Regions from separate parts of the Amycolatopsis thermoflava N1165 genome, predicted to be linked through region 2. Evidence: riboswitches for the same ligand, from Rfam matches in the RefSeq annotation. Region 2 holds a riboswitch; each other region holds the start of a gene.
What was found. Region 2 has a riboswitch for cobalamin ahead of AMYTH_RS0143130 (ABC transporter substrate-binding protein). Riboswitches for the same ligand answer to the same signal wherever they lie in the genome.
Positions count from the first base shown of each region.

Region 1 (7,003 bases), 1.6 Mb from region 2:
CGGCTACGAAGAGGCGGCCGCGGTCGCGAAGCAGGCGCTCAAGGAGCTCAAGACGATCCGCGAGGTCGTCGTCGAGCGCGGCTACATCGAGCAGGGCAAGCTCACCGAAGCCCAGCTCGACGAGGCCCTCGACGTGCTCCGGATGGCGCGCGGCGGCAAGTGATCGGGTGGAGGCCACCCGGCCGCGGGTGGCCTCCACGCCGAATCAGCGCCGCCGCAGCGACTTGTCCGCGAGCGCGGGCGGGGTGTAGTCGGGGTCGACGGCGTTGAGGTCGACGCCCGGCGGAACGATCTCGTCGATCCGGTCCAGCACGTCGTCGTCGAGCACGAGGTCCGCGCCTGCCAGCAGGTCGGCGAGCTGTTCCGGCGTGCGCGGGCCGATGATCGCCGAGGTGACCGCAGGGTGCGACCGCACGAACGCGAGCGCCAGGTGCGTGAGCGGGCGGCCCAGGTCGGCGGCGACCTTCTTCAGCTCGTTGGTGGCCGCCAGTTTCGCCGCGTTCCCGGGCAGGGCCGGGTCGAACTTGTGGTTCTGCAACGCGACCCGGCCGGCCTGCAGGTCCACATCGGACGGTGTGGAGTACCTACCGGACAGCCAGCCCGCGGACAGCGGCCCCCACGTCAGCACCCCCATGCCGTAGCGCTGCGCGGTCGGCAGGACGTGCGCCTCGATGCCCCGGTTGAGGATCGAGTACGGCGGCTGCTCGGTGCGGAACCGCACGTGCCCGCGACGCTCGGCCACCCACTGCGCCTCGACGATCTGCTCGGCCGGGAAGACCGACGACCCGATCGCGCGCACCTTGCCCGCCCGCACGAAGTCCGACAGCGCCGACAGGGTCTCGTCGATGTCGGTGTTGTGGTCGGGGCGGTGCACCTGGTAGAGGTCGACGTGGTCGACGCCGAGCCGTCGCAGGCTGTTGTCCAGCGCCCGGGTCAGCCAGCGGCGGGAGTTGCTGCCGGGCCTGTTCAGGCCGTAGAAGTGCCCCTTGGTCGCGAGGACCACGTCGTCGCGGCGACCCTTGAGCGCCTTGCCGACGATCACCTCGCTCTCGCCGTCGGAGTAGATGTCGGCGGTGTCGACGAAGTTGATGCCCGCGTCGAGCGCGGTGTGGATCATCCGGACCGACTCGTCGTGGTCGCGGTTGCCCCACGCGCCGAACATCATCGCGCCCAGCGTGTACTCGCTGACCTCGATACCGGTGCCGCCGAGAATCCGTCGTCGCATTTCGAGTTCCTCCTCTGGTGTGTGGTGCCCAAGATCGCCGCGGACGGGGAGGAGGACCAGGCAACGCTCGACCTGGGTCTGGCAGTACCAGGCAACGCGCCGGCGGATCCGGATACTGGAGGCGTGGACGGAGCTGATCTGGGAGCGTTCCTCAAGGCGCGCCGCGCGGCGCTGGACCCGCGCGACGTGGGACTGCCGCAGGGGGTGACGCGGCGGCGGGTCGCCGGGCTGCGCCGCGAGGAACTGGCGCAGCTGGCCGGGATCAGCGTCGACTACCTGACCCGTCTGGAGCAGGGCCGCGCGCGGAACGTGTCGGACGAGGTGCTCGAGTCGCTCGCCAGGGCGTTGCGCCTCAACCCGGACGAGTGCTCCTACCTGCACAACCTCGCGTCGCCGCGGCTCAGGCGGACCGGGCGGTGCCCCGCGCAGCAGGTGCGGCCGGCAGTGCAGCAACTGCTCGACGCCATGACGGTGCCCGCCTTCGTCTTCGGCCGCTACCTCGACGTGCTGGCGTGGAACCCGATGGGCGGCGCGATCGCGTTCGACTTCGGCTCGCTGCCACCGGACGAGCGCAACCTGCCGAAACTGTTCTTCCTGAACGAGGACGAGGCGCGCGCCCTGCACCCGGAGTTCGACCAGGTCTGCGAGGAGCTGGTGGCGAACCTGCGCGCCGAGGCGGGCCGCTGCCCCGGCGATCCCCGCCTGGCCCAGCTGATTGGCGAGCTGTCACTGGGCAGCGACCTGTTCCGCCGCCTGTGGGCCGGGCACCACGTGCGGGAGAAGGCGCACGGCCACAAGCGCATCCACAACCCGCTGGTCGGCGAGCTGCACCTGCGGTACGAAACGCTGCGCCTGCCGGACGAACCGGACCAGGCGATCGTCACCTACACCGCGGAGCCGGGCTCTGACTCCGAGCGCGCGCTGGGCCTGCTGGCCAGCTGGCTCGCCACGGACGACATCGATCAGGCGACGTTGCGCCGCGCTGCGGGCGGCTGATACTTCCGGGACTGCGCCGCCGGTTCGGCGAGGTCCTGGCCGGTCTCGGCGGAGCCGGTGCGGCTCGCCGGTTCGGCGCCCGCCCGGTTGCCCGGCCACGGCCACCGGCCGTCGCGCCGCGCCACCAGCACCGCGCAGAACAGGCCGAACAGCAGCGGCAGGTGGCTGGCCAGCCGTTCCCAGCCGACCCGGCCGCCGACCAGGTCCAGCACGGACAACCCGACCAGCACGGCGGCGAAGCTGAGCAGGACCGGCAGCTGGCTGCGTGCCTGTCGCGGCTTCACGGCCGCCCACAGCAGCGCGATCGCGATGGCGAAGTTGAACGCCGCGGCCTCGTGCTCGAGGTGTGATCCGGGCTGGACCGCCATCCCGTCGGCCATCCGCTGGGGCACGAACAACAGCGACACCACGATGGACATCTGGGCGATCGCGGTGAGGACGAGCGCGAGCCGCGGCCAGTCGAGCCGCGCCGGCCGGGCGGGCGCGGGCGCATGGTCGAGCACGCGCGCCGACACGTCCGGCGACGCGGCCGCCGGCTCGAGGCGCACCAGGCGCGTCACCGCCGCCGCCTCGTCCTGCCAGGTCAGACAGGCCGCGCAGCGCGAGACGTGCTCGTCCAGCGCCACCGGATCCACCCCGGGGTCCTCGCCGTCGAGGTTGGCCGAGATCGCCTCGCGCGCGGTTGCACAGTCCATATTTGCATTGTCGTCCGCCCGCGCTGGATAGTTCCCCTCACTGCTCCGGATCCTGGGATCGGTTGGGATTTCACATACCTGTGATGTTTCCTTGACGCCGGATGCCGCGAAGGCCATAAGGTCATCGGTCAGGGCCCGCACCGTCAGGCCGCACTGGGAGGAACGCGAAGTGGACGACGACGAGATCACCCGGGACGCCTTCCTGGCGGCGCGCGGCGATCGGGTGGCCGCCGAGCGCTTCGTGTCCGCCACCCAACGGCAGCTGCACCGCCTGCTGACCTACCTGTCCAACCCCGGCGTGGCCGAGGACCTGGTACAGGAGACCTACCTGCGCGCCTTCGCCGCCCTGCCGTCGTTCGCCGGCCGGTCGCCCGCGCGGATGTGGCTGCTGTCGATCGCCAAGCGCGTCGCCGCCGACCACCTGCGCGGCAACCGCCGCCGCCCGCAGACCAGCCAGGTCGAGGACTGGGTGGCCACCGCCGAGCAGAGCGGCGCCCAGACGCCCGACCACGGCCGGCTCGTCGTGCTGCGCAAGCTGATCGCCGAGCTGGAGCCGGAGCGGCGGGAGGCGTTCGTGCTCACGCAGGTGATCGGACTGTCCTACGCAGACGCGGCGGAGGTGTGCGACTGCGCGGTCGGCACCATCCGGTCCCGCGTGTTCCGGGCCCGCGAGGACCTGACCGCCGCGCTCAGCTCGAACGGGCGGGCGGCCTCACTCGGCTGAGCTCCACCGGTGCTCGACCCTGGCGAGCCGCCAGTACGCGATCGCGGCCGCCCACACCACCACGAACAACCCGACGACGATGTAGCCGACGCTGTCGAGGTCGATGTCCGCGATCCAGTCGACCAGCGCGCCCGACCAGCCCAGGTCGTCCCTGGCGACACCGACCAGCTCGATCGTGCCGATGACCAGCGCCACCGCGACGGACAGGCCGGTGATCGTGAGGTTGTAGTAGATCTTGCGGACCGGGTTGGCGAACGCCCAGTTGTAGGCGAAGTTCATGAATGTGCCGTCGAGCGTGTCGAACAGGCTCATCCCGGCGGCGAACAGCAGCGGCAGGCACAGGATCGCGTACCAGGGCAGGCCGGCGGCCGCGCCGGACCCGGCGAGCGCCAGCAGCAGCACCTCGGTGGCGGTGTCGAACCCGACGCCGAACAGCAGCCCGACCAGGTACATCTGACCCGGGCGGCGGATCGAGCGGGTGAGCCTGCCGAGGAAACGGTTGACGAACCCGCGCGAGTCGAGCCGCGCCTCCAGCTCGGCCTCGTCGAAGCGGCCGCGGCGCAGCTCACGCCACACCTTCCAGATGCCGACCAGCGCGACCAGGTTCAGGATGCCGATCAGGTACAGGAACCCGCCGGACGCGCCGGTGGAGATCACGCCGAGCACCCGGTGCGCCGACGAGCCGTCCTCGGTCCAGCTCAGGATGCCCTTCGCGCCGATCGCGACGAGCACCGCCAGCACGACGACCACGGTGGAGTGCCCGAGCGCGAACCAGAACCCGACCGAGACCGGGCGCTGGCCCTCGGCCATCAGCTTGCGGGTGGTGTTGTCGATCGCGGCGATGTGGTCGGCGTCGAACGCGTGCCGCATGCCGAGCGTGTACGCCGTCAGCCCGAGCCCGAAGCCGAACACCTGCGCGCCGACGGCGTAGTGCCCGGGCACCACGAGCAACGCGAGTATCCCGAAGGCGACCGCGTGCAACACGACGATCGCCAGCAGCAACAGGCCCGTGCGGTAGGTGTCCTGCCTGCGCCAGGACATGGTGGGTGAAGTCCCCATGGAGACCGCCTTCCAGCACCTCGTGGATGGTCCAACGTGCCGTGGCCGGTCTCCTGGCTTCGGATCGACATCCGCGGCCCGCCTTCCCGGACTCGCGTCCAGTGGCTGTCCCGGGCCGGGACTTCCCGTTCACAGTGGCGAGGGCCGCGCCGGTTTCACACCGGACTTCCCGAGCACCACGGCCCGCTCACGGTACGTTTCGGCCTCGCGGCGGGGCAAGGGCCATCCCGGTGACCGGCGCCCTACCGACGGGACGCCGAGTTGTGCTGCGCCGCCGTGGCTTCGTCCACCAGCGACTTCGCGACGCGCTTGGCCGTGGCCACCGCCGTCGGCGCCACGTCCAGCGACGCCGCGACCGTCGCGCCCTCGACCAGGACGAGCAGCGCCTCCGCCAGCCGCGCCGGGTTCCGCGCGCCCGCGTCCACTGCCAAGTCCCGCAGGTAGCCCAGCAACCACTGCTTCGACGCGGCGATCACCTGCCGGCCCGGGTGGTCGGGCGACGGCAGTTCGGCGTGCGCGTTGACGAACGCGCAACCACGCGTGTTCTCGATGTCGAGCCAGTCGGCGAGCGCGTCGAACACCTTGAGCAGCTTCTGGGCCGGAGTCGTCCGCGGGCCGGCGAAGGAGCGCACCCGCTCCCGCCACCGCTCGTCCCGGCGGCGCAGGTAGAGCGCGACCAGATCGGCCTTGGAACCGAACCGGTCGTACAGGGTCTTCTTGGTGACCCCGGCCTCGGCGGCGATCGTGTCCACGCCGATCGCGTGGATCCCGTTGTCGTAGAACAGTTTCCCGGCGACCGTGAGGATCCGTTCGGCGGCCGGGGTCAGCGGCTTGTCCGTCTCCACGACTTGACAGTACACCGACCGGTATAGCTACCGTGGACTATACAGACCGGTATACTCAGGGAGGGTGCATGCGGGGGAACGTCGTCGCCGGAAGCGGTTTCGTGCTGTTCTGGAGCTCCGGGTTCGTCGGCGCCACGCTGGGCGCCAGGTCCGGCGGCGCGGTGTCCCTCCTGGCCTGGCGGTTCCTCGCCGCGGGGCTGCTGCTCGGCGTGTGGTGGGTGGTCCGGCGGCGCTCGATGCGGCCGCGGGACGCCGCGATCCAGGCCGGCCTCGGCGTGCTCTCCCAGGGCGCGTACCTGTACTGCGTGTACGCGGCGGCCGACCTCGGCGTCGCCGCCGGGACGTCCGCGCTGATCGCGGCGCTGCAGCCGATCGTCGGGGTGGTGCTGAGCCAGTTCGTGCTGGGCGAGCGCGCGGGCGCGCTGCGGTGGGCCGGGCTGGTCGGCGGCCTGGCCGGGGTGGCGCTCGTGGTCGGCGACGACCTGTCCGGCCGCCCCGGCACCCCGCCGCTGGCCTACGCGCTGCCGTTCCTGGCGATGCTCGCCCTGGTCGCGGCCACGCTCATCGAGCGCAAGACGGCTTCCGACGTGCCGCTCTGGGACGGGCTGGTGGTGCAGTGCGTGACCAGCGCGGTCCTGTTCACCGAGGTCGCGGCGGCCACCGGCCAGCTGGTCGCGCCCGCGGATCCGGACTTCTGGTTCGCGGTCGGGTGGGTCGTCCTGTTTTCCACGTTCGGGGGATATGGCTGCTACTGGCTGGTCCTGCGTCGTAGCTCGGTGACAGCCGTGTCCGGGCTGTTGTACCTCACACCGCCTACCACGATGATCCTCGCCTGGCTCATGTTCGAGGACACGATCACGCTGCGTGGCCTGCTCGGGCTGGTCGTCTGCCTCGGCGCCGTCGCGCTGGTCCTGCGTCCCCGGAAATTGTCGGTGGGCCGGGAGATGATGTCCGCATGTTGCTCGCCGACGTCGTCACAGCCTCCGCCTCGCTAGCGGCCACCCGCTCGCGCAAGGCGAAGATCGCGACGTTGGCGGACCTGCTCAACCGCGCGGACGAGCGGGAGCTGCCCGCCGTGGTCGCCTTCCTGACCGGACGGCCCACCCAGGGCCGGATCGGGACGGGGTGGCGCACGCTGGCCGAGCTGGGCGCGGGCCCGGCTGACGAACCGAACCTGACCGTGGCCGGGGTCGACGAGGTCCTCGGCGAAGTGGGAGCCGCTTCGGGCAGCGGGTCGGCCAGGCGCCGGGCCGGCCTGTTGGCGGAGCTGTTCTCCCGCGCCACCGAAGCCGAACAGCAGTTCCTCTTCCGCCTGCTCACCGGTGAGCTGCGGCAGGGGGCGCTGGAGGGCGTGATGCTCGACGCGATCGCGGCGGCGGCGGACGTGCCCGCCGAAGTGGTCCGGCGCGCGTTCATGCTGTCCGGGCAGCTGCCGGTCACCGCCGCGGCCGCGGTCACC
Region 1 is NZ_KI421511.1:7,014,225-7,021,227, reverse strand. It holds gene AMYTH_RS0134875 (class II fumarate hydratase) at 1-163, shown strand, start outside; gene AMYTH_RS0134870 (aldo/keto reductase) at 206-1,225, opposite strand; gene AMYTH_RS0134865 (helix-turn-helix domain-containing protein) at 1,349-2,221, shown strand; gene AMYTH_RS0134860 (zf-HC2 domain-containing protein) at 2,188-2,916, opposite strand; gene AMYTH_RS0134855 (sigma-70 family RNA polymerase sigma factor) at 3,086-3,640, shown strand; gene nicT (Nickel transporter NicT) at 3,629-4,681, opposite strand; cobalamin riboswitch at 4,726-4,895, opposite strand; gene AMYTH_RS0134845 (TetR/AcrR family transcriptional regulator) at 4,942-5,544, opposite strand; gene AMYTH_RS0134840 (DMT family transporter) at 5,613-6,539, shown strand; gene AMYTH_RS0134835 (ATP-dependent DNA ligase) at 6,500-7,003, shown strand, end outside.
Region 1: another riboswitch for cobalamin. It lies ahead of nicT (Nickel transporter NicT); the one in region 2 lies ahead of AMYTH_RS0143130 (ABC transporter substrate-binding protein).

Region 2 (7,003 bases):
TCGACGAGCTGACCGACCACGGCGTCCCGGCCGGGCAGCGGCGCGCGGTGGTGCGCGAGTACCTGGAGGCGATGCGGGCGCTGTGGACCGACGAGGAGGCCGCCTACGAGGGCGCGCACGTCCGGTTCGGCCCGTCCTGGGCGTGGCCGAAACCGGCCGGGGAGGTGCCGGTGGTGATCGGCGCGGGCGGTACCGAGCGGACGTTCGCCTGGATCGCGCGCTCCGCCGACGGCTGGCTGACCACGCCCCGGGACCACGAGCTGGACGACAAGGTGCGGCTGCTGCGCAAGATCTGGCAGGACGCGGGCCGGGTGGGCGAGCCGCGGGTGGTCGCGCTCGCCGGGCGGCCCGACGCGGAGGTGCTCGCGCACTGGCGGTCGCTCGGGGTCACCGAGGTGCTGTTCGGGCTGCCGGACCGGGACGCCGACCAGGTCGCGGCCTACATCGCGAAGCTGGGGGAGCGGCTGCGGCTGGGCTGATCAGGCGCGGGACCGGTAGGCCCGCATCTTGTGCCGCGCCCCGCAGATGTCCATGCTGCACCAGACGCTGTTGCCGGCCGGGGAGCGGTCGTAGAACAGCCACCGGCACTCCGGCGCGCGGCACGGCTTCAGCCGCCGCGCGCGGCCGGTCACCTCGGCGCGGAACAGCACGTCGAGCAGCCGCGCGATGAGGCCGTCGACGCCCTCGCCCGCCGGGGCCAGCGCGGGACCCGGCCAGCGCGGCCCGGCGACGGTCGAGGCTGCGAAGTCGTTCAGCTCGGCGGCGACGTCCGCGCCGTCCAGGTGGTCGCGCAGCGTCTCGCGGAACCGGACCAGCCGCGCCAGATCCCGCTCGTCCAGGGTCAGCTCGCCCAGTTGGTGCTCGGCCAGCCAGCCGCGGGCCGACCCGGGCGTGCCGAAGTGGTCCTCGCCGTGGAGGAAGCGCGCCGAGTTGCCGAACACCTCGAGCGGACGCAGATCGTCCGGCGCGGCGGGGCGCGAGTAGGCCATACGGGCAGGTTACCTAGCCCGCCAGCCGCCCCACCGCCACGAACACGCAGACCGCCAGCACCAGCAGGTTGACCGCGCTCGTGCGGTACTCGCCCAGCTTCGCGTGGCTGATCGCCGCCCCGGTCATCACGACGGCGAGCCCGATCGCGGCTGCCGGCGTGAGCACGGGCGCGATGCCGGTCGCCCCGGGCAGGACCAGCCCGAGCACCGCGGCCAGCTCCGCGGCGGCGACCGCCCGGATGACGGGCAGCGGGAAGAACACCACCCCGGTCTGGCCGGTGTCGAGCATCCGCTGCTTCGACTGGGTGGACTTGAGCGATCCGGACACCAGGAACAGCGCCGCGAGCAGCCCCTGGCAGATCCACAACACGACGTTCACCTGACACGCCTCCTTTCATCTCACCCACCGGACGAGGCCGCCCGGGCTAACGTGACGGCATGGCCAACGAGGACGAGGCACGCGACTGGAACGGCGACACCGGCCGCTACTGGGCCGACCACGCCGAGCACTACGACGCGATGCTCGCGCACCTGACCCCGCACCTCCTCGACGCCGCCCGGATCGAGCCGGGCGAGCGGGTCCTCGACATCGGCTGCGGGTGCGGCACCACCACGCTGCTCGCGGCCGGGCGGGGCGCGGCCGTCCTCGGCGCGGACCTGTCCGGCCCGATGCTCGCCGTGGCGCGGGAGCGCGCCGCCGGGGTCGACGGGGTGCGGTTCGAGCAGGCTGACGTGCAGGTCCACGACTTCGGCGCCGGCTCGTTCGACCTCGCGCTCAGCCGGTTCGGGGTGATGTTCTTCGACGACCCGCTCGCCGCCTTCACCAACGTCACGCGGGCGCTGCGGCCGGGCGGGCGGCTGGCGTTCCTGTGCTGGCAGGACCTGCGCGAGAACGAGCACCGCGTGCTGGCGCTGGACGCGATCGCCCCGCACGTCGACACCGCCGATGCCGTCCCGCCCGGCCCCGGCCCGTTCTCGTTCGCCCAGCCGGGCTACCTGCGCGAGCTGCTCACCGGCGCGGGGCTGACCGGCATCGCCGTGGACGACGTCCGGGCGCCGGTCCGGCTCGGCGCCGATGCCGCGGCGGCGGCCGATTTCCTGCGCCGCGGCGCGATGCTGCGGACGATCTTCGGGCGCTACCCGGCGGAGACGGTCGAGCGGGCGGTCGCCGCGCTGACCGAGGCGCTCGTCCCGCACGAGACGCCCGACGGTGTGCTGCTCGGCGCGGCCACCTGGCTGGTCACCGCGCGCCGGCCGTGACGGCGGAGGAATCCCTTCTGGACACCGCACGCTGACTCCACAGTGGAGGAGTGGGGTTCGTCTCGCGGGCCCGGAAAACGATTGCTCCTGCGGTAAATTGGGGCAACGTGCCCGCTGATCCGCTGCTCACCCTCGGCCCGTGGCAACTGCTGTTCCTCGTGGTGGCCGGTGTCGGGGCGGGTCTGACCGGTTCGATCGCCGGGCTCGCCTCGCTGGTGTCCTACCCGGCGCTGCTGGCGATCGGGGTGCCGCCGGTCACCGCGAACGTGACCAACACCGTCGCGTTGATGGGCAACACGGTCGGCTCGGCGGCCGGTTCGCGACCCGAGTTGCGCGGGCAGCGCGCCCGGTTGCTGCGGCTGTGCGCGATCACGGCGGTCGGCGGCGCGGCCGGCAGCGCGTTGCTGCTGCTCACCCCGGAAGGCACGTTCGCCTACATCGTCCCGTTCCTGATCGGCGGCGCGTCGATCCTGCTGCTGTTCTCCCCGCGGCTGGCCGAACGCGCCGGCCGCGGCGACGGCGGGCTGACCGCGGGCACCGCGACGGGCGCGTTCCTGGTCGCGATCTACGGCGGCTACTTCGGCGCGGCGGCCGGGGTGATCATGCTCGCGCTGCTGTCCGCCGCCTGGGCGCAGCCGCTGGCCAGGACGAACGCGGCGAAGAACATCGTGACCGGCGCGGCCAACCTGGTGGCCGCCGTGGTGTTCGCGTTCACCGGCTCGGTGCTCTGGCCCGCGGCGGCGGCCCTGTGCCTCGGTCTGGTCGCCGGCTCCTTCGTGGGACCCGCGGTGGTCCGCCGCCTGCCCGCGGCCCCGCTCCGGGTCGCGATCGCGCTGGCGGGCATGGGCCTGGCCGTCACGCTGGCCTGGCAGGCCTGGAGCTAGAAGTGCTACCTTCGCGGGCGGTGCCGAGAGGCGCTGCGACGGGCCCGGCCCGCCACGCTCGGCACCGTCTCCCGCAGCAAGGGCGCCTTCTCACCCGAGGAGGCGCAGATGCTCGTCGGACACCTCGCCGCGATCTTCCGCTACCCCGTCAAGTCCATGGCCGCGCAAGCACTGGACGAGGCCGCCGTCTCCTGGCACGGCCTCGACGGTGACCGGCGCTGGGCGTTCGTCCGGCCGGGCCAGGAGTCGAACGGCTTCCCCTGGCTCACCATCCGCAGGCGCAACGACCTCGTCCGCCACCAGGTCGTCGGCGAGTCCCAGGTTCGCACCCCGGACGGCAGGCTGCACGACGTCACCGATCCCGCGCTCGCCGCGGAACTGGGCGCCGCGCGCGTCCAGAAACTCGACCGCGGCACGTTCGACAGCGCGCCGTTGTCCCTGATCACCACCCGCAGCGCCGGTGCCGAGCCGCTGCGCTTCCGCCCCAACCTCCTGATCGACACCGACGTGCCCGAGGAGGACTGGATCGGCCGCACGCTCCGCATCGGCACCACCCGCATCCGGGTCGACCGCCGCGACCGGCGCTGCGTGGTCGTCAACGTCGATCCGCGCACCGGCCGGCGCGACCCGGCCGTCCTGCGCCGCATCGCCCGCGAGCACGACATGTGCCTCGGCGTCTACGGGTCCACTGTGGAACCGGGCACGGTCGGGGCCGGGGACGAGGTCGTCGTGCTAGCGTGAGCGCGCCAGTCGTGCCCCGCGAGGGGCCAGGGAATCCGGTGCGAATCCGGAACTGACGCGCAGCGGTGAGCGGCGACGGGCGGGACAACGGCCACTGGACCACGCGGTCCGGGAAGGCGTTCCGCCCGGACGACCCCGAGTCCGAAGACCTGCTGGCACCCCCGCCACGGGGGAGACCGCCGGACCGGGCTCCGCGCATGAGCCCTCGACGCTAGGGGCCGCTGTGCGCCGATCGATGACCTTCCCACTGCTCGCCGCCGTGCTGGCGCTGACCGGGTGCGCGAGCGCCACCCCCTCCGGGGCCACCGCGGCGGTGGTCGTGGACAACTGCGGCCACCAGGTCCGCGTGCCGGAACCGCCGCGGCGGGCGGTCGCGCTCAACCAGGGCGCGGCGGAGATCATGCTGTCCCTCGGCCTCGCGGACCGCATGGCAGGCACCGCCACCTGGACCGATCCCGTGCTGCCGCACCTGGCCGCGGACAACGCCAAGGTGCCCCGGCTCGCCGAGAACTACCCGTCGTTCGAGACCGTGCTCGCCGCCGAGCCGGACTTCGTCGCCGCCTCGTTCGGCGCCATCCTCGGCAAGGGCGGCGTCGCGACCCGCGAGCAGTTCGAGCAACTCGGGGTGCCCGCCTACCTGTCGCCGACCGAATGCGCCAAGGACACCAGCGGCGGCGGCGACGGCACGCGCACCGAAACGCTGACCATGGACGCCGTCTACACCGAGATCCGGGACCTCGCGCGGATCTTCGGCGTCGAGGACCGCGGCGAACAGCTGGTCACCAGCCTGCAGGAACGGATGCGGGCGGTCGCGGGCGCCGGTGCGAACGCCCGGCTGATGTTCTGGTTCGCCAACTCCGAAGCCCCCTACCTGGCGGGTTGCTGCGGCGCGCCCGGCATCATCACGACGACCGTGGGCGCCCGCAACGTCTTCGACGACACGCGCGAGGAGTGGCCGCAGATCAACTGGGAGACGGTCGCCGAACGCGACCCGGACGTGATCGTCCTCGGCGACCTCACCCGCCGTTCGCAGACCGCGGAGAACGCCGCTGCCAAGATCGCGTTCCTGGAGTCGCACCCGGTGACCCGCGACCTGGCCGCGGTGCGGAACAAGCGGTACGTGCTGTTGTCCGGGCAGGCGATGAACCCGACGCTGCGCACCGTGGACGGCGCCGAGCAGGTCGCCGCGGCGCTGCGCGGGTTCGGGTTTGCCAGGTGATGCGCACCGCGCGCGTCCTGCCGCTGTGCGCCGGGGGTCTCGCGCTGCTCGTGGTGTCGGTGGCCGTCGCGGTGACGATCGGCCCGGCCGGGATCGGTGTGGGCGACGTGTATGCCACCGTCCTGGCCCACCTCGGCTTCGGCGAGCCGGTGCTCTCGCCGGTCCGCGACGGGATCGTGTGGCACCTGCGGATCCCGCGCGCCCTGCTGGCCGCCGTGTGCGGCGCGGGTTTGGCGGTGTGCGGGGCGGTCATGCAGTCGCTGCTGCGCAACCCGCTCGCCGACCCGTTCGTGCTCGGGGTGTCCTCGGGCGCGTCGACCGGCGCCGTGCTGGTCGTGGTGCTCGGGGTCGGCGGGGGAGTGGTGTCGTTGTCGGCGGGGGCGTTCGCCGGGGCGGTGCTGTCGTTCGGGCTCGTGCTGTTGCTCAGCCAGACGCTGGGCGGCACCACCGAGCGCGTGGTGCTGTCCGGGGTCGCGGCGATGCAGCTGTTCTCCGCGCTGACGTCGTTCGTCGTGCTGACGGCCGGGGACGCGGAAACGACGCGGGGCGTGTTGTTCTGGCTGCTCGGTTCGTTCAGCAGCGCGTCGTGGTCCGAGGTCGGCGTGTGTGCGGCGGTGCTGGTCGTCGCGCTGCTGGTGTGCTTCGGCCACGCCCGCACGCTCGACGTGCTCGCCTACGGCCAGGACCTCGCCGCGGCGCTCGGGGTCGCGCTGACGCGAACCCGGATCGTGCTGATGTGCGTCACCGCGCTGCTGACGGCCGCGCTGGTGAGCGCCTGCGGGGCGGTCGGGTTCGTCGGGCTGGTGCTCCCGCACGCGGCCCGTGCGCTGGTCGGCCCTGGCCACGGACGCCTGCTGCCGGTCACCGCCGTGGCCGGCGCGGTGTTCCTGGTGTGGGTGGACACGCTGGCGCGCACGATGCTCGATCCGCAGGAGGTGCCGGTCGGCGTGGTCACGTCGATCATCGGCGTGCCCGCGTTCGTGGCCGTGCTGTACCGCAGCCGTCCACAATGGACGCGGCGGGTGGCAGCCTAACGAATCGCGTCGCGGCCGGCGTCGGTGAGTTTGGCGGGGATGCGGGCACCGGTGCCGGGGACGCGGCGGACCAGGCCGGCGTGGATCAGCAGTCGCGCGCCGAACTGGTCGCAGCAGGAGAGTCCGTCGACGTACACGTGCGGCTCGCTGCTCGCGGTCAGTTCCACGCGGCCGTCGGCAACCGCTTTCAGGAACTCGACGTCGCGGTGGCTGAGGGTGGACGCGGTCATCGCTGGCACCTTTCCGAGAACGGTGTGGTGCGCCACAGAATAGAGGATCGTTGAACAATCGAGCAACCGGGTTGACGGATCGTTCAACAATCGCTAGCGTTGCAGAGCATGCGACCCAGCTCACAGGACACGCGGCAGACCCTCATCGGCGGCGACCCCGACGACATCTCCTGGATTCCCTGAAATTGTTGAAGACCTGCCAGTAACACGCCCTGCTTTCGCCTCGATTCACTGTTAAGGCCCGCGCGGAGGGTGGGCGCGACACCTCCGGCACCGCCGTCTTGCCCGCGCTCGAACTCCCCCTCGGAGCGTTGTGGCAGGCGAGTGGCCCCCGAGTGCGGACTCCCAACTGCCCCGCGCTCGGGGGCCCTATTCGTACACCACGTAGACCGGTTGCGGCTGCAGCCCGACCACCTGCTCGGGCGTCATCAGCGGTTCCCCGTCGCGGGTGTCCTCCTGGTAGAAGAGCTTGAACCCGGCCTTGACGTGCGGCGGCTTGCGCTTCATCACCTGGTCCCAGGTGGCTTTCTTCGCCTCGGCGCTGCCGATGCCGTCCACCACGTTGATCACCGCGACCCCGTTGTGCCGCTTCAGCCCGGCGATGTCCCGCACGACCGTGACCGCCACCTGGTGGTAGACCATGATC
Region 2 is NZ_KI421511.1:8,660,688-8,667,690, forward strand. It holds gene AMYTH_RS0143100 (LLM class F420-dependent oxidoreductase) at 1-479, shown strand, start outside; gene AMYTH_RS0143105 (CGNR zinc finger domain-containing protein) at 480-989, opposite strand; gene AMYTH_RS0143110 (DoxX family protein) at 1,003-1,368, opposite strand; gene AMYTH_RS0143115 (class I SAM-dependent methyltransferase) at 1,428-2,249, shown strand; gene AMYTH_RS0143120 (sulfite exporter TauE/SafE family protein) at 2,357-3,133, shown strand; S-adenosyl-L-homocysteine riboswitch at 3,153-3,228, shown strand; gene AMYTH_RS0143125 (MOSC domain-containing protein) at 3,242-3,874, shown strand; cobalamin riboswitch at 3,864-4,045, shown strand; gene AMYTH_RS0143130 (ABC transporter substrate-binding protein) at 4,110-5,093, shown strand; gene AMYTH_RS0143135 (iron chelate uptake ABC transporter family permease subunit) at 5,090-6,127, shown strand; gene AMYTH_RS0143140 (hypothetical protein) at 6,124-6,357, opposite strand; gene AMYTH_RS0143145 (hypothetical protein) at 6,727-7,003, opposite strand, start outside.

Region 3 (7,003 bases), 1.2 Mb from region 2:
CGTCGCCGGCGCGACGGGCAGCACGTCGGAGCGGGCGGTCGCCGCGCGGTACGGGCTGCCGGAGACGGCGTTGCTCGACATGGGGGACTTCGCGGGCGCGGTGCTCAAGTACGTGAAGCGCCATCCCGTGCCGCGGCTGACGATCGCGGGCGGGTTCGCGAAGATGTCGAAGCTCGCGGCCGGGCACCTGGACCTGCACTCGAAGCGGTCGCAAGTGGACCTCGCGCTGCTGGCCTCGCTGGCGCCCAAGCCGCTGGCCGCGCGGATTCTCGAGGCGAACACGGCGCTGCACGCGCTGCAGCTGTCGCAGGAGGCGGGCTTCCCGATCGGCGAGGCGGTCGCGGACCGGGCGCGGGCGTTCGCGGCGTCGGTGCTGGCCCCGGCGCCGGTCGCGGTGGACGTGCTGGTGATCGACCGGGCGGGGAACGTGGTCGGGGTCAGCGGGGCCTGAGCTTTTCCGACCGGTCCCGCGCCGCCGAGTACAGGTAGCTGTCCGGGAACTTCTCCGCCCCCAGGACGCGGCCCACGAAGATCACCGCCGCGCGGTCGATTCCCGCGGCGCGCACCTCCTGCGCGATCCGCGACAAAATCCCGCGCAGGATCCGCTGCCCCGGCTGGCTCGCGCAGTGCACCACGGCCACCGGGCAGTCCGCGCCGTAGTGCGGCAGCAGCTCCTCGACCACCTGCTCGATCCGGTTGATCGCCAGGTGCACGGCCAGCGTCGTGCCGGTCGCGGCGAAGTTCGCCAGCGTCTCGCCCTCCGGCATGGCCGTCGAGCGGGCCTGGACGCGCGTGATGACCAGGCTCTGCCCGATCGTCGGCACCGTCAGTTCGCGCCCCAGCTCCGCGGCCGCCGCGGCGAACGCGGGCACGCCGGGCACCACCTGGTACGGCACGCCGGCCGCGTCGAGGCGGCGCATCTGCTCGGCCACCGCGCTGTAGATCGACGGGTCGCCCGAGCACAGCCGCGCCACGTCGTGGCCCGCGCGGTCCGCCGCGACCAGCTCGCCGACGATCTGGTCCAGCGACAGGTCCGCCGTGTCGATCCGGCGCGCGTCCGCGGGGCAGTGGGCGAGCAGGTCGGGCGGCGTCAGGCTGCCCGGGTACAGGCAGACCCCGCAGCGCGCCAGCAGGTCGCGGCCGCGCACGGTGATCAGGTCCGCCGCGCCAGGGCCGGCGCCGATGAAGAACACGGTCATTTCACGAAACTCCATTGCGTCACGGTCCGGGCCGGGGTCCAGCCGGCGAATCCGCCGAGCGGCGCGGCGTGCTCGACGGCGATCCGGGTCAGCTCGCCGCCGTGTCGCTGGTATGCCGTCGCCAGCGCCTGTTCCGAGTCGAGCGTCACCGCGTGGGCGACGAGCCGTCCGCCGGGCCGCAGCGCGTCCAGGCAGACGTCCAGCGACGCCAGACCGCCGCCGACGAACACCGCGTCGGGCGTGGGCAGGTCGGCCAGGACCTCGGGCGCCGCACCCGTCACGACCCGCAGCTCTGGCACCCCCAGCCGGTCCGCGTTGCGCTGGATCCGCGCGGCCCGTTCCGCACTGCGCTCGACGGCGATCGCGCGGTTCGCCGGATGTGCCCGCGACCACTCGATCCCGACGCTGCCGGCGCCCGCGCCGACGTCCCACAGCAGCTCGCCGGGCACCGGCGCGAGCCGGGCCAGCGCGCTCGCCCGCAGGTCCCGCTTGGTGATCTGCCCGTCGTGTTCGAAGGCGTCGTCCGGCAGCCCGGGCAGGGCCGGCAACGCCGGGCCTGAGCACTCGACAGCGACGACGTTCAACGGGTCGCCCGCCGGGTGTGACCAGTCTCGCGCGAAACCTTCGACGCGGCGCTCGGCCGGACCGCCGAGCTGCTCCAGCACCGTGAGTTTGCTCTCGCCGAAACCCCTTGCCACCAGCACCTCGGCGAGTTCCGCGGGCGTGCCGCCGTCGGAGCTGAGCACCACCAGCCGCGCCCCCGGTGCGAGCGCGCGGCTCACCCGGTGCACGCTGCGGCCGACGACGCTGACCACCTCGGTCTCCTCCGCGGACCAGCCCATCCTGGCCCGCGCGAGCGCGACCGACGACACCGCGGGCACGATCCGCACGTGCTCCGCGCCGAACCGCCTGACCAGCGTCGTCCCGATGCCGGACAGCAGCGGATCCCCGCTGGCCAGCACGCCGATCCGGCGTCCGGCGTGCTCGGCGAACAGGCCGTCCAGCGCGGGCAGCAGCGGGCTCGGCCACGCCACTTTCGGCACGTCGAGCGGCACCAGGTCGAGCTGGCGGCGGCCGCCGAACAGCACCTCGGCCGCCGCGATCTCGGCGCGCGCGGGCTCGGTCAGCCCGGCCCACCCGTCGGCCGGGACACCCACAACGACGATCCTCACGGGGCTGACCGTATGCGATGATCCTGGGGACGGTCGCCGCAGGAACCCGGTGCGATTCCGGGGCGGTCCCGCCACTGTGACCGGCCCGCGGGCCGGGAGCCAGAGCTTCGGCGGCCGTTACGTGCCCGGCACGTGCCCTGTTCAGGCGGGCGAGGACACCCGCGCGTGGCGAAGGAGTTCGCTTGAGGCCGTATCCGTTCACCGCCGTCGTCGGGATGCCGGACCTCCGGCTCGGACTGGTGCTCTCGGCGATCTCCCCGGCCATCGGCGGCGTGCTGGTGCGCGGCGAGAAGGGCACCGCGAAGTCCACGATGGTGCGCGCGCTGGCCGGCCTGCTGCCCGAGGTCGACGTCGTCGAGGGCTGCCGGTTCTCCTGCGACCCCGCCGCGCCCGACCCGAACTGCCCCGACGCGCCCCACGGCACGCGCGCGGTCCGCCGCCCGGCGCGGCTGGTCGAGCTGCCGGTCGGCGCGGCCGAGGACCGCGTGATCGGGTCGCTCAACCTGGAACGCGCGCTGACCGAAGGCGTCACCGACTTCCAGCCCGGCCTGCTCGCCGCCGCGCACCGCGGCCTGCTCTACGTCGACGAGGTCAACCTGCTGCACGACCACCTGGTCGACACGCTGCTCGACGCGGCGGCGATGGGCCGCGCGACCGTCGAGCGCGAGGGCGTGTCGGTGTCGCACGCGGCGCGGTTCGTGTTGATCGGCACCATGAACCCGGAGGAAGGCGAGCTGCGGCCGCAGCTCCTCGACCGGTTCGGGCTGACCGTCGAGGTGGCCGCGAGCCGCGATCCGGAGCAGCGCGCCGAGGTGATCCGCCGTCGGCTGGCTTACGAGGCGGACCCGGACGCGTTCGCCGCGCGGTTCGAGGACACCGACGCCCAGCTCGCGGCCGAGATCGCGGCGGCGCAGAAGCTCCTGCCGTCGGTCGAGCTGAGCGACGAGGCGTTGCGGCAGATCGCCGAGGTGTGCGCGGCGTTCGAGGTCGACGGGATGCGCGCGGACATCGTCACCGCCCGCACCGCGGTCGCCCACGCGGCGTGGAGCGGGCGCACCGATGTGTCCACAGAGGACATCCGCGTCGCGGCGCGGCTCGCGTTGCCGCACCGGCGCCGCCGCAACCCGTTCGACGCGCCCGGGATCGACGAGGAGCAGCTGGAACAGGCGCTGCGCGACGCCGAGCCGCCGGAGGACCCCGGTCCGCCGGACGACGACGGCCCCGGCTCGGGTTCCGACGCCCCGGCCGAAACCCCGCAGGGGCAGCAGAACGACAGCGGCGGGGAACCCGGCGGCGGTGGGAGCGAGCAGCAGTCCGTCGGCGCCGGAAAGCCGTACCGGGCCAGGATGTTCAGCGTCGCCGGTCTCGGGGAGGGGGCGCACGGCAAGCGGTCCCGCGCGGTGACCGACGCCGGGCGGACCATCGGCGTCCGGCCGCCCGGCACGCGCGCGGGGCGGCCGCACCTGGTCGCGACCGTGCGGGCAGCCGCGCCGCACCAGCGCTCCCGCGGTCGCGAGGGCGCCGGCCTGGTGCTCCGGCCGAGCGACCTGCGGTTCGCACTGCGTGAGGGCCGCGAGGGCAACCTCGTGCTGTTCTGCGTCGACGCGTCCGGCTCGATGGGGGCCCGGTCCCGGATGCGGGAGGTCAAGGCCGCCGTCCTGTCGCTGCTGCTGGACGCCTACCAGCGGCGGGACAAGGTCGGGCTGGTGACGTTCCGGGCGGGCGCCGCCGAGCTGGCGCTGCCGCCGACGATCAGTGTCGAGGCCGCCGCCGCGCGCCTGGAGGGCTTGCCGACCGGCGGGCGGACGCCGCTCGCGGAAGGACTGCTGGAGGCCGCGCGCGTGCTGCGGGTCGAGGCGGTGCGGGACCCGCGCCGTCGTCCGCTGCTGGTCGTGGTCACCGACGGCCGGGCCACCAGCGGCGCGGACGCGGTCGCGCGCTCGCAGCAGGCCGCGGACATGCTGGCCGGTGCGGGCGTCGCGTCCGTGGTGATGGACTGCGAGACCGGGCGCATGCGGCTGGGGCTCGCGGCGGAACTGGCCGCGCGGCTGGGCGGCGAGCACGTGCCGCTGGGCGAGGTCGCCGCCGACACGCTGGCCACCGAGGTACGCAGGAGGGCTGCCTGATGCCGCAGGGGAAACCGCTGGTCGTGCCGGACGACGGCCTCACCACGCGCCAGCGCCGCAACCGGCCGCTGCTCGCCGTGCACACCGGTGAGATGAAGGGCAAGTCCACCGCCGCGTTCGGGATGGCGCTGCGGGCGTGGAACCAAGGCTGGTCGATCGGCGTGTTCCAGTTCGTCAAGTCGGCGAAGTGGAAGGTGGGCGAGGAGAACGCCTTCCGCGCGCTGGGCGCCCTGCACGAAAGCGGCGGCCAGGGCGGGCCGGTCGAATGGCACAAGATGGGCGAGGGCTGGAGCTGGTCGCGCAAGCAGGGGTCGGACGAGGACCACGCCGCCAACGCGCGGGAGGGCTGGGCGGAGATCAAGCGCCGCCTCGCCGAGGAGCGCCACGACTTCTACGTGCTCGACGAGTTCACCTACCCGCTGCACTGGGGCTGGATCGACACCGCCGAGGTGGTCGCCGCTCTGCGCGACCGGCCGGGCCGGCAGCACGTGGTGATCACCGGCCGCAACGCGCCCGAGGAGCTGATCGAGGCCGCCGACCTGGTGACGCACATGACGAAGGTCAAGCACCCGATGGACGCCGGGCAAAAGGGCCAGCGGGGCATCGAATGGTGAATCGCGTCGTCATCGCCGCGCCCGCGTCCGGGCACGGCAAGACGACGATCGCGACCGGGCTGATGGCCGCGTTGCGGGCGCGCGGGCTGGCGGTGTCCGGGCACAAGGTCGGGCCGGATTTCATCGACCCCGGCTACCACTCGCTGGCGACCGGACGACCGCCGCGCAACCTGGATCCGTTCCTGCAGGGCGAAGATCTGTTGGCGCCGTTGCTTCGGCACGGTTCCGCGGGCGCGGACATCGCGGTGATCGAAGGCGTGATGGGCCTGTTCGACGGGCAGCTCGGCACCGAGGGCTACGCGTCGACCGCGCACGTCGCGCGGCTGCTGGGCGCGCCGGTGGTGCTCGTGGTGGACGCGTCGGCGGCGAGCCGCAGCGTCGCGGCGATGGTGCTCGGGTTCGCGCGCTACGAGCCGGGCGTCGAGATCGCGGGCGTCATCCTCAACAAGCTGGGGTCGCCCCGGCACGAGGAGGAGATCCGCGCGGCGCTGGTGCGCACCGGGATCCCCGTGCTGGGCGCGTTGCGGCGCAGCGACGACATCCACGCGCCGAGCCGTCACCTCGGGCTGGTGCCCGCCGCCGAACGGGACGCCGAGTCCCGGGAACTGCTGCCGAAGCTGGCCGCGTGGGTGGCCGATGGCGTCGACCTGGAAGCGATCGTGCGGGTGGCGCGGACGGCCGGTCCGCTCAGCGCGCCGGCGTGGGAGCCGACCGGGTCGTATTCGGGACCGCGCCGGGTGGTCGCGGCGGCCGCGGGGCCGGCGTTCACGTTCCGCTACACCGAGACGGTGGAGTTGCTCGCGGCGTCCGGTGTGGACGTGGTGGACCTGGATCCGTTGCACGACAAGGCGCTTCCCGAGGGGTGTGCCGGGTTGTACTTCGGGGGCGGGTTCCCGGAGGTGCACGTCGAGGACCTGTCGGCGAACGCGCCGTTGCGCGAGGAGCTGGCCGCGGCGATCCGGAGTGGGATGCCGGTGGTGGCGGAGTGCGCTGGGTTGCTGTACCTGTGCGGGGAGCTGGACGGGCTGCCGATGGTGGGAGCGCTGGACGCGTCGGCGGAGATGACCAAGCGGGGCGCGCTCGGGTACCGGACGGCTTCCGCCGCGCAGGACCACCTGCTGGCTCGCGCCGGGGAGCGGGTGACCGGGCACGAGTTCCACCGGACCGTGGTGACGCCGCGGGCGGGCGCGGTGCCGGCGTGGGAGTGGGATGGCGTCGCCGAGGGTTTCGCCTCGCCCACGCTGCATGCGTCCTACCTGCACGTCCACTGGGCCGGGCACCCCGCGCTGGCGCACCGGTTCGCGGCGGCGGTGCACGCGCGTGGCTGACTACGACCTGCACCACCACGGGGATCGCGAGGTCGGGGACGGCCTGGTGGACCTGGCGGTGAACGTCCGGCTGCCGTCGCCGCCGCCGTGGCTGCGCGCGGAGCTGGCCGCGGCGCTGGAAGACCTGGCCGCTTATCCCGATCCGGGCGCGGCTGCCGAGGCGGTCGCCGCGCGGCACGGCCGTGAGGTGTCGGACGTGCTGGTGACGGCGGGCGCGGCGGAGGCGTTCACGTTGCTGGCCAACGCCTTGCGGCCGCGGCATGCGGTGGTGGTGCACCCGCAGTTCACCGAGCCGGAGGCGGCGCTGCGCGCGGCGGGCCACGAGGTCGACCGGGTCGTGTTGTCCGCTTCGGACGGTTTCAGGCTGGGACCGGTGCCCGCGGACGCGGACCTGGTGTTCGTCGGCAATCCCACGAACCCGACTTCCGTGTTGCACCCGGCGTCCGCGTTGCGTGCGCTCGTGCGACCTGGCCGGGTGCTGGTGGTGGACGAGGCCTTTTTGGACGCGGTGCCCGGCGAGCCGGAAAGCCTGGCGGGGGAACGGATTCCGGGTGTGGTGGTGAT
Region 3 is NZ_KI421511.1:7,436,099-7,443,101, forward strand. It holds gene AMYTH_RS0136910 (cobalt-precorrin-5B (C(1))-methyltransferase) at 1-451, shown strand, start outside; gene cobM (precorrin-4 C(11)-methyltransferase) at 438-1,199, opposite strand; gene AMYTH_RS0136920 (bifunctional cobalt-precorrin-7 (C(5))-methyltransferase/cobalt-precorrin-6B (C(15))-methyltransferase) at 1,196-2,356, opposite strand; cobalamin riboswitch at 2,357-2,494, shown strand; gene AMYTH_RS0136925 (putative cobaltochelatase) at 2,554-4,497, shown strand; gene cobO (cob(I)yrinic acid a,c-diamide adenosyltransferase) at 4,497-5,111, shown strand; gene AMYTH_RS0136935 (cobyrinate a,c-diamide synthase) at 5,105-6,439, shown strand; gene cobC (Rv2231c family pyridoxal phosphate-dependent protein CobC) at 6,432-7,003, shown strand, end outside.
Region 3: another riboswitch for cobalamin. It lies ahead of AMYTH_RS0136925 (putative cobaltochelatase); the one in region 2 lies ahead of AMYTH_RS0143130 (ABC transporter substrate-binding protein).